Regions from separate parts of the Massilia sp. KIM genome, predicted to be linked through region 3. Evidence: predicted binding sites of a transcription regulator. Region 3 holds the regulator's gene; each other region holds the start of a gene.
What was found. Region 3 encodes sigma-54, which starts transcription at its own class of promoters, with help from an activator protein. Its sites were predicted from a motif close to TGGCANGNAANCTGCTTT; they were not measured.

Region 1 (3,203 bases), on a different contig from region 3:
TCGGCGCCCTTGGGCGCGGTGGCGACGATCAGCCAGCGGCCGTCCGGCGACAGCCCGCTGTCCTCGATCACGACCTTATCGCCCAGGTAGACCGGCGCCGGCGCCATGCTCGGGTCGATGCGACGCAGCTCGTCGGTGCGATCGCGCAGGGCGTCGCGCTCGTCCTTCTGGCGCTTGAGCGTGGCCATCAGGCGCAGTTGCATGGCGCGCAGGCTGTCGTCGTCCGGCGCGGCCGGGTCCTTGGCGGCGCGCGGCAGGGCGGCCGGGCCGACCACCTTGCTGGCGCGGTCCCACAGATACCAGTCGCTGCCGACCCGGTAGTGCACGCCGCGCTCGTCGGCGGTGTACTGCACCGCTTCCAGCTTGCTGGCGCCGCGGGTGATCTGCACCAGGGCGCCGCTCTTCAGGTCGCGCTCGAACAGGTCGTTATTGCGCAGCACCAGCATGCGGCTATGGTCGCGGCTATAGATCAGGTCCGGGCTGTCGAGCTTGCCCAGCTCGGGGTCCGCCACGCGGCGCGGCTGGGGCAGGGCCTGGAAGGTGTCGCGGATCGGCGAGCCGGTGCGCTTCTGCTTGTAGTACACCTGCTTGCCGTCCCAGCTCCACCAGGCCGCTTCGACCGGGTTGCCGATCCAGTCCGGGTGGGCCATGGCCTGGTCGAGGGTGATGGGGGTGGAGGCCGCAGCCGGCAGCGCCAGCAGCGCAGCGAGTAAGAATACGGGTGGTCGCATCGTCATGGTTTGCTTTCTTGCCAGAAAATTCGAACTGCATTCTAGCTCAGGCGACTCTTTGCGATGCGTCAATACAGGCGGGATTTTTGTCGTAAAGACGTAGCGCCGCGCATGCGGCTGCATGGGCGGCGCTCGGGAGGAAAGCCATGTTGCGGCGCAATGCCGCGGGCGGCGATCAGATCGCGGTGTAGGGGCCTTTCGGCGGACGCGGCAGGAACATGGCGACGCGGCCGACGATCACCAGCACGGCGAAGGCGATGGGGACGTATTCGAGCAGGCTCATGATCAACCCCGCACCGAAGGCGCCCAGCCGCCGTGGGCGGCGTAGAGCTCTTGCGAGAAAGCGCGGATGGCGGCGAGGGCGGCGGCGATGAAGTTGGTGGTGGCGGTCATGGGTTTCTCCGGTAAATGCTGCGATGTTGCGTTGCAGTATAGGAAGAATTTCGTCATAAGAAAACTTTAGATTCGTGATTCCATCGATACGAACGGTGAATAGTTGTCGATGTTGCTCCACGGCAGTTATTTGTTGCGCGAATGTCTCGCCCGAGCCGGCGTGAATAAGAAGGGCGAAGGGAACTGTGTCTTTTGGTGGGTGGTGCGAATCTTGCATGACCTGCTGGCATGAAATCGCCAGACAGTGCTTCACCCCATTTGCCGCACCTGCGCATCGTCGTCGTGCTGCCCGCCACGGTCGCGGGCGCCGACCCCGACGAAGCCCTGGCCGCCCAGGCCCGGCGCAGCGCCGCGCTGCGCATTGGGCTGCTCGAGTCGGGCTACGACCTGGTCGCCTCGCTGCCGGCGGACGTCTTCCTGCCCGAGCGCATCGCCCAATTGCAGCCCGACCTGATCATCGCCGACAGCGAATCCGACGCGCGCGACGTCCTCGAACACATCGTGATCGCCACCCGCGACGAGCGCCGCCCCATCGTCCTGTTCACCGAGGACGACGCCCCGGCCAGCATGGACGCGGCGATGGCGGCCGGGGTCTCGGCCTATATCGTGGCGGGCCTGCAGCCGGAGCGCGTGAAGCCGGTGCTGGACGTGGCGCTGGCGCGCTTCCGGCGCGAGCAGAAGCTGCTGGAAGAGCTGTCCGACACGCGCCAGAAGCTGGCCGAGCGCAAGGTCGTCGACCGCGCCAAGGGCCTGCTCATGACGCGCTACAAGCTGACCGAGGAACAGGCCTACCAGCGCCTGCGTACCCTGGCCATGAACAAGAACATGAAGCTGGCCGAGATCGCCCAGCGCATCCTCGACGTCGAAGACCTGCTCGGCTGAGGCCGCGGGCAAAGGAGAGTTATGGCAGACCTGGCAGGAGGCGGCGCATGGGCCGCCGGATCGGACCAACCCGAGATCGACACCGTTCGCATCGGCTTCATGCCGCTGGCGGACTGCGCGCCGGTGGTGATGGCCTCGGTGCTCGGGCTGGACGAGAAGTACGGCGTCAAGTTCGCGCTCAGCCGCGAGCTGTCCTGGACCGGCATGCGCGACCGCCTGCTGGGAGGGGAGCTGGACGCGGGCCAGGTGCTGTATGGCCTGCTATACGGAGTCCAGACCGGCATCGGCACCCAGCAGCGCTCGATGGCGGCGCTCATGAACCTGAACCAGAACGGGCAGAACATCACGCTGTCGCGGCGGCTGGCGAACTACGCCCACGAGCCGGCCCAGCTGGCGCGCCTGCTGCACGCGGAGCGGCGCCGCCTGACCCTGGCGCACACCTTCCCGACCGGGAACCACGCGATGTTCCTGTATTACTGGCTGGCGGCGGCCGGCATCGATCCCGGGATCGACTGCCAGCTGGTGACGGTGCCGCCGGGGCAGATGGCGGCCAGTCTCGCGGCAGGGCACATGGACGGCTTCTGCGCGGGCGAGCCCTGGGGCCAGCGCGCGGTGCGCGATGGGGCCGGCGTGCTGGCCGCGTCGAGCGAGCAGGTGTGGCCCAACCATCCGGGCAAGGTGCTGGGCACGCGCGCCGAGTTCGCGGACAAGCATCCGAACACCTGCCGCGCGATGGTCGCGGCCCTGCTGGAAGCGGCGCGCTGGCTGGATGCCTCGCGCACCAACCGCGAGGCGGCGGCCGAGGTGCTGGCCAGCCCGGCCTACGTCAACGCGGCGCGCGAAGTGCTGACCTATTGCCTGGCCGGGCGCCACAGCGAGTGCGGCGGCTGGCGCGGTCATAACGGCCTGCGCTTCTACGCGGACGGCGAGGCGAGCTTTCCCTGGCTGTCGGATGGGATGTGGTTCATGACCCAGCACCGGCGCTGGGGCCTGCTGCGGGAAGACCTGGACTACCTGGCGGTGGCGCGCTCGGTCAACCGGGTGAAGCTGTATCGCGAAGCGGCGGAACTGAGCGGGACGCCGCTGCCGCAGGGGGAACTGCGCAGTTCCACGCTGATGGATGGGAAGGTGTGGGATGGTAGTGATCCCGAGGGCTACGCTTCGAGTTTTGCGCCCCCTGCCCGTCATTCCCGCGAA
Region 2 (3,203 bases), on a different contig from region 3:
ACGGACGGCCCCGGCGCGCTGGTGGCGGCGGCGGCCCGCTCCAGCCATTGGGTCGCCTCCTGCGGCTTGCCCGCGCGCTCGGCCACGGTGGCGAGCGCGCTCAGGGCTTCGACGTGGTCCTTGTTCTTGTCCAGGAAAGCCGTCAGGCGGGCGCGCGCGGCGCCGAAGTCCTGCCTGGCCAGCGCCATCTCGCCCAGGTGGGCGGCCGCCGGGTAGTAGTCGGCGCGCAGCGCCAGCGCTTTCTCGAAATGGTCGCGCGCCTTGTCCTGCTCGCCCATGGCCAGGTGCACGCTGCCTTTCAGGTCGGTCACCACGGCGCTGCGCGGATGCGCCGCCGCCAGGCTCTCGGCCGCGGCCAGCGCGCGGTCCAGGCGCTGCAGGCGCATCTCGGTGCGCACCAGGGCCACGCCGGCGTCGACCGCGCCGCGATCCAGCTCCGTGGCGGCGCGCAGGTCGCCCAGCGCGCTCTCCAGTTCTCCCGCGCCCAGCTTGCTCAAGCCCAGCGAAGCGCGCAGCTCCGCCACCTCGGGCGCCAGCGCGCTGGCCTGCTGGAACAGTTCGACCGCCTTGCCGAAGCTGTGGGCCTGCAGGTGGGTCTCGGCCGCCAGCGCCATCAGCTGGACGTCCTTGCCGCCCGCTTCGAGCAGCGGCGCCAGCACCGCCATCGCCTCCTTGGTCTGGCCGCTCCTGAGCAGGGCGGCGGCCAGCATCTTGCGGGCATAGAGGTTGTCCGGGTCGTACTTCAGGTAATGGCGCAGGTGGTTCTCGGCCTGATAGGGCTCGTTCAGGTTCAGGCTCAGGGCGCCGGCCAGCAGCACGCTGGGCATGTGGTCGGGCGCGACCCGCAGCAGGCGCCGCAGGGCTTCCTGGGCCGGCTCGTGGCGCCCCTGCGAGAAGTTCAGCAGGGCCTCGGTATAGGCCAGCAGGATGCTGTTGGGGGTCAGCCTGCGCGCCGCGTCCAGGTCCTTGCGCGCCTGCTCGTACTGGCCGAGCGTGATCGCGAGGTCGGCCTTGAGGATGTGGGCGGAGCGGTGACCCGGGTTGAGCGCCAGGATGCGCTCGTACACGCGCATCGCGTCCGCGCCGCGCCCGGCGCTGCGGTGCAGGTCGGCCTGGAACAGCAGGGCCGTGGCGTCGTCGGGCCGGGCCGCCAGGGCGCGCGCGCACAGGGTCGCCGCTTCGTCGGCGCGGCCGCTGCGCAGGGCCAGCCGGCCGAGGCCGACCATGGCGGAGACCGTGCCCGGCGCCTCGGCGAGCACGGCTTCGTAGAGCTGGCGCGCTTCGTCCAGCCGGCCCAGGCCGCGCAGGGCGTCGGCGCGCGCGGTGCGCAGCACGGGGTCGCCGCCGGCGGCCACGCCCTCGCTTTCTTCCAGGGCCTTGTCGTAGCGGGCCTGCAGCAGCAGGGACTGGAGCAGCACCGGCCTGGCTTCGGCGGAGGGAATGCCGAGACGCATCGCCTCGCGCGCTTCCTTTTCGGCGAACTCGGAATCGCCGCTGTCGAGATAGACCCGCGCCAGTTGCAGGCGCAGCGCAGGGTCGCCGCGCTGCGCCTCGATCGCGTTCTTGAGCTGGATGATGGCCGCGTCGTAGTCGCCGCGCTGCTGGCGCAGCGTCGCGTCGCGCCGCAGTTCGGCCACCGGCGCCTGCCGGGCCTGCAGGTAAAGCGCGCTTCCCAGCGCCGCCCCACCGACGAGGACGGCGCCGCCGAGTATCCACCGTGTGGACCAGATGCGACGTTTTACTTGCTGTTCGGACATCATTATTCTCGACGAGGTGTTTATGATCGATTATGATTTGTTGCTTTAACGCCAGTCAATCTCGTCGGAAATTTTTACACCGGGCACTGTTGTTTTTGCGGGTAAAAAAGCAAGCGCTTGATTTTGCTAGAAATTTCCAATTGGCATGATTTATGCATCGCCCTGCCTACCATTCCTTGACACCTCGACCATGATGAAACCCTTGCTCACCAGTGCCCTGGCCGCCCTGTCGCTGCTCGCCGCCCAGGCTGCGCACGCCGGAGACATCAGCGATTCCGCCGTCGACGGTTATTGGGGCGGCAACGACCACGGTTCGGGCGACGTGATCGGCGGCAGCGTGTACGACATCAAGGGCGCGAACATCACCCGGGTCGGCGACGTGCTGACCATCGTGATCTCGACCAACTTCGCCGGTCACGCAGGCGTCGCGCCCAACATGGCCTCGGGCGGCATCGGGTATGGCGACCTGTTCCTGGCGGAGAAATGGAATCCCTTCGGCACCGACGTGCACCACGCCAAGGACAATGCCTCCAACGGCACCCTGTGGGAATACGGCTTCGCCCTGGACAACCGTTTCAGCAACACCGGCGGCACCTTCAAGCTGTACGAGCTGAACGGCGCTACGAATGCGCAGAACATCCGCAACACCGAATCCTTCATGAGCTGCAAGCTGGGGGTGGACTGCACCTACCGCGAGGGCCAGGCGACGGGAGTCAAGACTAGTTCCTCGACGGTGAGCAACACCGGCCTGGTGGGAACCTGGAAGGTGCTGGCCGACCAGTCGCTGACCTTCAGCATCAACATCGCCAACAGCGGCCTGGCGAACTATTCGACCCTGGCCATGCACTGGGGCGAAACCTGCCAGAACGACGTGATCGAGGGCATGACCTCGCTCGGCAAGGGCGTGCCCCTGCCAGGCTCGCTGCCGCTGCTGGCCGCCGGCCTGGGCGGCATGCTGCTGGTCCGCCGCCGCATGGCGGCGGCGCCGCGCTGAATCCTGCTCAGCGGCCCGCCGCGTCCCTTCCCATCCTCAGCATCCGCCGGCGGTAGCGCCGCGCGGTCACCCAGAACGCCAGCGACAGCAGCGCGAACCCGGCCTGGCCCAGGGCCAGCGCCAGCACCGAATGCGAGAGCAGCGGCGCGACCACGCCCGCCACGATCGCGCCCAGCAGGGTCGACACGAAGGACTGGCAGGAGGCCACGGTGCCGCGGATGTGCGGGAACAGGTCCAGCGCCAGCAGGGTGGCGCCCGGCGCGATGATCGAGCTGCCGAAGGTGAAGAAGAACATCGGCGCCACCGACCACGGCAGCGAAGGCGGCAGGAACAGGTGGAAGCTCACGTTGAACACCACCGCGCCCAGCATGAAGAAGAAGCCCATGCGGATCTGGCGCGCGAAGTCCATCTTGCCGGCCAGGCGGTTGGCCGCCAGCGCGCCAAGGAAGATC
Region 3 (3,203 bases):
CGCTCACGGCCATGGCCGAGCGCGCCGATTCCCTCAAGCAGGCGGTGATCAACTTCGACTCGCTCGACGTCGACGAAGTCACCCAGACCCGCATCCTGACCGGCAACGTGGTCGTCACCCGCGGCACACTGGTGCTCAAGTCCGACCGCGCCCTGGTGAAGGAAACCCCGGAAGGCTACATGAGCGTGACCCTGACCGCGAACCCGGGCAAGGTCGCCACCTTCCGCCAGAAGCGCGACGGCGGCCCCGACCTGTGGGTCGACGGCCAGGCCCAGCGCATCGAATACGAAGAGCGCACCGAGGTCGTGAAGCTGTTCTCGAACGCGATCGTCAAGGAGCTCGAAGGCCAGCGCGTGACCAACGAGATCACCGCGCCCTTCATCGCCTACGACAACCGCAAGGAAGTCGCCACCGTGCGCAACGACGCCAGCGGCGAGAGCAAGGTCGGCGGCGGCCGCGGCACCCTGATCCTGGCGCCCAAGCGCGCGGCCCCGGCACAAGGCGCAACGCAGGGCGCGGCCCCGGCAGGGAAGCAGTGATGGAGGCCCGCGACTGCGGCAGCACCTTGATCGTCAAGGGGCTGCAGAAAACCTACGGCAAGCGCCTGGTGGTGCGCGACGTCTCGCTGCAGGTCGACTGCGGCGAGGTGGTCGGGCTGCTGGGGCCGAACGGCGCCGGCAAGACCACCTCCTTCTACATGATCGTCGGCCTGGTGCCCTCGGACGCCGGCAGCATCGACATCAACGGCACCGACATCTCGAGCCTGCCGATCCACCGGCGCGCGGTGCTGGGCTTGTCCTACCTGCCGCAGGAGGCCTCGGTGTTCCGCAAGCTGACGGTGGAGGAGAACATCCGCGCCGTGCTCGAGCTGCAGAAGCAGGACGGCAAGCCGCTCACCAAGGAGCAGATCAACGAGCGCCTCGACACGCTGCTGGCCGACCTGCAGATCGAGAAGCTGCGCGAGAGCCCGGCGCTGGCGCTGTCGGGCGGCGAGCGGCGCCGCGTCGAGATCGCGCGCGCGCTCGCCACCAATCCCCGCTTCGTGCTGCTGGACGAGCCCTTCGCGGGCGTCGATCCGATCGCCGTGATCGAGATCCAGCGCATCGTGCGCTTCCTGAAGGAGCGCAAGATCGGTGTCCTGATCACCGACCACAACGTCCGCGAGACGCTCGGCATCTGCGACCGCGCCTACATCATCAACCAGGGCGCCGTGCTGGCCTCGGGCCGGCCCGACGACATCATCGCCAATGAATCCGTGCGCCGCGTCTACCTGGGTGAACACTTCCGCATGTAGACATGAAACAGTCCCTGCAGCTACGCACTTCCCAGCACCTTGCACTGACGCCGCAACTGCAGCAGTCGATCCGCCTGCTGCAGTTGTCCACGCTCGAGCTGCACCAGGAGATCGAGCAGATCCTGTCCGATAATCCGATGCTGGAGCGCCTCGACGATCCGCTCGACCGCTCGGTGCGCCTGCTGGCAGATGGCGCCATCAATAACGCGCCGCCCAATGGCGAAGCGCCGGCCGCCACGCCCGGCGCGGCGGAAGGCGAGGCCGCGCCGGCCGAGCACGCCGACGGCGCGGACGGCGCCGCCGAGGGCGGCGAGCGCGAGCTGCACGATGGCGACTGGGGCGAAGGCGGCGGCGGACGCGGCGGCGACGACGAGGACGGCCGCCCGCAACTGGAAGCCAGCAGTGTCACCCTGCGCGAGCACCTGATGGAACAGGTGCGCACCACCGGCTGCTCGGCGCGCGACCGCGCGCTGGCCGAGCTGGTGATCGACGCCCTGGACGACAACGGCTACCTGGAAGAACCGCTGGACGAGATCCACGCGCGCCTGCCGGAGGAACTCGAGATCGAGATGGACGAGCTGCGCTGCGCCCTGGCCCTGGTGCAGAGCCTGGACCCGATCGGCGTGGGCGCGCGCAGCGCCGGCGAATGCCTGGCCCTGCAGATCCGCCGCATGCCCGGCGTGCCCCTGGTGACGCGGCGCCTGGCCCTCAAGATCGTCGAGGGCTACCTGAGCTGGTTCGCCCAGCGCGAATACAGCAAGCTCAAGAAGGCGCTGGACTGCGACGACGAGGACCTGCGCGAGGTGCAGGCCGTGGTGCGCGCCTGCAATCCGCATCCGGGCGCGGCCTTCGCGGCCAACGTCTCGGACTACGTGGTGCCGGACGTGATCGTGCGGCGCGCCAAGAGCGGCTGGGCGGTGTTGCTCAATCCGGACGTGATGCCGCGCCTGCGCGTGAACAGCCTGTACGCCTCGCTCATGAAGCAGGGGAAGTGCGAAGGCATGAACGCCCAGCTGCAGGAAGCCAAGTGGCTCATCAAGAACATGCGCCAGCGTTTCGACACCATCCTCCGTGTGGCAGAGGCCATCGTCGAGCGCCAGAAGAATTTCTTTTCGCACGGTGCGGTTGCCATGCGGCCCCTTGTTTTACGTGAGATAGCTGATACACTAGGTCTACACGAGAGCACAATTTCCCGTGTCACAACGCAGAAGTACATGCTGACCCCGCACGGCATGTTTGAGTTGAAATACTTCTTCGGAAGCCATGTCGCCACCGAGGCGGGGGGAGAAGCCTCTTCGACGGCGATCCGCGCGCTCATCGCGCAATTGACAGGAGCAGAAGACCCTAAGAATCCATTATCCGACAGCAAGATCGCGGAGATGCTCGGGGAACAAGGCATGGTCATTGCGCGCAGGACGGTCGCGAAATACCGTGAAGCGCTCAAGATCCCTCCCGTCAGCCTCCGCAAAGCCTTGTAACAGCGCTGCCCACTCCTGCCTTGTGCCTGGGCGGCGCGACATCTTCAAAGGAGTGTGTATGAACCTCACAATCAGTGGACACCATCTCGAAGTGACCCCCGCTATCCGTGAATACGTTCAGAATAAGCTCGAGCGCATCATTCGGCATTTCGATCAAGTGATCGACACCCATGTCTTCCTCTGCGTCGACAATCTCACTGAGAAAGAAAAAAGGCAAAAAGCGGAAATCAACCTACAGGTATCGGGGAAAACCCTGCACGTGGCCAGTGTCGCGCAAGACTTGTACGCCGCGATCGATACCCTGATGGATAAGCTGGATCGCCAGGTTCTGAAGCACAAGCAAATGCTCCGCAGTCATGACCACATGGCGCTGAAGCGCCTGCCGGAAAACGGCGACGTCGCTGCAGCCTGATCGGCCGCAGGGCACCACT
Region 4 (3,203 bases), on a different contig from region 3:
CAAGCCGAACCTGGTCGCCGCGACCGACATCGTTTCGAGCAGCGCACCGTAGGAAATCTGGCTGGGATGGCCGTCGAGGTCGTACACGCAATCCTCGCGGGTATCGAAGCAATGCACGACCAAGTGGTCGGGGCCCAGGATCTCGAAGCGCCAGACCTGGGTGTTGTCGCCGCTCGGCGCCCAGCGCGCGAGGTCCAGGATCTGCTCGATCTGACTTGTGTTCATGGTTTACTCTCGACTGTCTCGAACAACGCGGTCAACAGCGTTGCAAGTTGCATTGTGTAAATCGAGGATCATGATAACGCAGTGAGTGGGACCGGAGAGCATTTTGTGCATGCAGGACAGCGAAAGCCCCCATGGCGGGGGGCGCCCTGCCGCCCATAAAAAAAAGCAGTTCCGGCAAGGCCGGAACTGCTTTGATTGCTAGCGCCGAAGAGCTCAGGCTTTGCGCTGGCGGCGACGGCCCATCAGGCCCAGGCCACCCAGGCCGAGGCCCAGCAGGGCGAGCGAGCCCGGTTCCGGCACGGCCTTGCGGGTCGAGTCGGTCGAGGTCATCGCCAGGGTCAGGGTGTAGGAGCCTGCATTCAGGATGCCGGTCATGGCGCGGAAGGCGCCCAGGGTGGCGAGGTCGGAATAGTTCGATTCGCCGGCGGTCAGGCGGCTGATCGACTGGTTCAGGTTCTCGGCATCCAGGTATTCCATGCCGCCGATCAGGCCGGTCACGCCGTTGGCGCCGCCGGCACGGCCGTTCGGAGCCCAGCTGAACACGGTCTCGCCTTCCATGATCGTCGAGCCGTCCGGCAGCGTGCCGCAACCAACGCTCGAGGCGCAGGCGATGGTCAGGCTGGCGCTCAGGGTACCTTGTGCGAAGGTGCCGGTGGTCGGCTGCAGGAAGGTGCGGATCAGCGGGTCGGCGAGGAAGCTGAAGTCCAGGGTCGCGCCTTGGCCAGCGGTGAAGCTGGCCGTAAAGCCGGTCGCCGAGGAGTTGGTCGAGGTACCCGATGCCGAGCCTGCGTCGCGCAGGTGGCTTTCAGCGATGGTGTAGGCGTTGAACGGCAGGCCGCCACCAGGGCCGTGTTCGATCAGCGCGTCAGCATAGGAGTAGTTGGTCGCTGGCAGGGCGCGGCCCACCGGGGTGATCGTACCGCCGGTGAATGCGGCGTTGTTACCGAGCACCGGGTTCGAACCCGGGGCCACGGCGATATTGGCGTCCGAGATACCGGTGCCGCCGTTCGGGCCTGCGCCGGCGCCGTTCAGGATCGCGCTGGTCGAGGAGGTATCGACCGAGGCGAAGAAGCTCACGTTGGTCGTGACGATGTTGAAGTTCTGGATGTTCATCGCAGCCAGTGCGTGCGAACCTGCCTGAGCGCTGCCTGCAGCACCAAGCATGACCATGGTCGAGGCTGCGGCGACCAGTTTCAGTTTAAGGTTTTTCATGTGTAAGTCCTCGTTGTGCGTTGCAATCAGCAGTAATATTCGTCGAGCTCGCTTTGTGTTGACGCTCGATCATCATTAAGCAACTAGCGTGCCAGAAAATTTTTTACTTTATTATTCAACAACTTGTAAATTCCGGCCGCCGGCTATCGCGACAAAGCCGGGTCAGGTGTAAAAAAAATCGACAGCTTCCAGGCCTGGGAGCGGCGGCCAAGGGCGGCGGTCAGACGCCAGCTACCTGCTGCTTCTTGGAAACAAACGCCTTGCGTGTCAGGTGCCGCGCCAGCAGCAAGGGCGGCATGCGCAGCCAGTTGCCGCGGATGTAGAGGAAAAAGCGGGCGATCGGGCTGAGCCAATCGTCGCAGCTCGGGTGCTGGGGTCGCAGGGCGCGCTCGAACAAGCCGTCCATCAAGGCCAGCTGGGGGGCGGCGGGAGCGGCCGGCGCCATGGCCTCGAGCACCCGCTGCGGCACAGACGTGCCGAGCAAGCGCCTGCCGTAGCGGAGGGCGTAGAACAGCGGGCGTCCGAGCTCCAGCTCGCGCGCGCGGCGCGGCAAGGCATCCCAGAAATCCTCGCTGGCGCCGAAGTGGGCAAACAGGCGGTGCAGGTCGTACAGGCCGCGCAGTCCATGGTGGAACTCGCCCTCGTAGAACAGGTGGACCGCGCTGTGCAGCACCATGTCCACCGGAGCGAGGGTGCGCAGCCGCGGCTGGCCCGGCACCGGCAGCGCAGCCCGCCACAGCTTGGCCGAGTCCGGCCGCGCGGCCGCGGTACGCGGCAGGATCGCGTGGTGCACGTCGAGCACGGTCTGGCGACGGGCGTGCTGCATCGGCGGCAGCTCGTGCATCCACTCGCGATAGTAGCGCTGGTCGTAGGGGTCGGGATTGCTGGTGACCCAGCCTTCCAGCATCAGGGCCGCCTCGACCTCGCCCAGGTGCTCAGGGGGAACAAGGATGTCGATGTCGGAGAACAGGCGGCCGCGCGCCGGCGGCAGGTCGGCCAGCGCGTAGGCGGCGCCCTTGAGCAAAAGCAGCGGAACGCCCAGCGGCTCCAGCAGCCGCGCCAGTTCGCCGACCTCCCACGTCAAGCCCTGGCGGTGGCGCCGCATCAGTGGCGGCAGCCAGGCGAACTGTTCGCGCACCGGGGCCGGAAGCCGCTCCAGCAGCCCGTGCTCCTCGGCCAGGGCCAGAACGGTCGCGCTCATCTCCGCGCGCTCGGCCTGGCGCAACAGCAGGTCCCAGTCGGCCAGCCCGAGCGCAGCCATGGATTCCGGCGCGCGCAGGACCTGCAGCAGCGGCGAAGCCTGCGCCTTCATGCGGCCGCCATGCGATCGAAGAGCGCCAGCGCCTCGTCCAGGTGGCCGTAGCTCAGCTCGAAACCGGGCGCGGCCTCGACCAGGCCGGCCAGGGCCTCGAAGCCCTCGCGTCCAAGGAGGCCATAGTTGAAGCTGTTCTCCGCCACCCGCGTGAAGGTGCGCGCCGGCGCGAGCGTGTCCATCTGCACGGCCGCGCCGGCCACGTAGCGCGGGAACACGATCCAGCCCGGACGGGCAGCTTCCTCGGCGCGCTGCACGCTGTCGCGCGGCGCCTTCAGGTGGGCGATGGTGCCCTTCGCGGTGTCCCTGACTTCGGGGCTGAACACGGCTTGCGGAGCGAAGGCGCGGATCACGCCGATCGACGCGTTCTTGAGGCTGACCGGTCGCGGCACCGGCTGGACCAGGCCATCGGCCAGGCGCACCAGGCACAGCTCGTCCGACAGCAGGCGCCAGC

Region 1: a site for sigma-54 is predicted at 1,325-1,342, ahead of B0920_RS12930 (ANTAR domain-containing response regulator). Genes of this name have one in related genera too.
Region 2: a site for sigma-54 is predicted at 1,899-1,916, ahead of B0920_RS15420 (VPLPA-CTERM sorting domain-containing protein). Genes of this name have one in related genera too.
Region 4: a site for sigma-54 is predicted at 1,514-1,531, ahead of B0920_RS26165 (EDSAP-1 family PEP-CTERM protein). Genes of this name have one in related genera too.

Annotation. Positions count from the first base shown of each region.
Region 1 is NZ_MVAD01000001.1:2,971,552-2,974,754, reverse strand. It holds gene B0920_RS12935 (S9 family peptidase) at 1-737, opposite strand, end outside; gene B0920_RS12930 (ANTAR domain-containing response regulator) at 1,353-2,006, shown strand; gene B0920_RS12925 (CmpA/NrtA family ABC transporter substrate-binding protein) at 2,028-3,203, shown strand, end outside.
Region 2 is NZ_MVAD01000002.1:143,476-146,678, reverse strand. It holds gene prsT (XrtA/PEP-CTERM system TPR-repeat protein PrsT) at 1-1,757, opposite strand, end outside; gene B0920_RS15420 (VPLPA-CTERM sorting domain-containing protein) at 1,948-2,751, shown strand; gene B0920_RS15415 (multidrug effflux MFS transporter) at 2,759-3,203, opposite strand, start outside.
Region 3 is NZ_MVAD01000003.1:203,524-206,726, reverse strand. It holds gene lptA (lipopolysaccharide transport periplasmic protein LptA) at 1-539, shown strand, start outside; gene lptB (LPS export ABC transporter ATP-binding protein) at 539-1,294, shown strand; gene B0920_RS21170 (RNA polymerase factor sigma-54) at 1,297-2,772, shown strand; gene hpf (ribosome hibernation-promoting factor, HPF/YfiA family) at 2,831-3,184, shown strand.
Region 4 is NZ_MVAD01000004.1:398,083-401,285, reverse strand. It holds gene B0920_RS24395 (molybdopterin biosynthesis protein MoeY) at 1-225, opposite strand, end outside; gene B0920_RS26165 (EDSAP-1 family PEP-CTERM protein) at 439-1,437, opposite strand; gene B0920_RS24385 (nucleotidyltransferase family protein) at 1,658-2,749, opposite strand; gene B0920_RS24380 (HprK-related kinase A) at 2,746-3,203, opposite strand, start outside.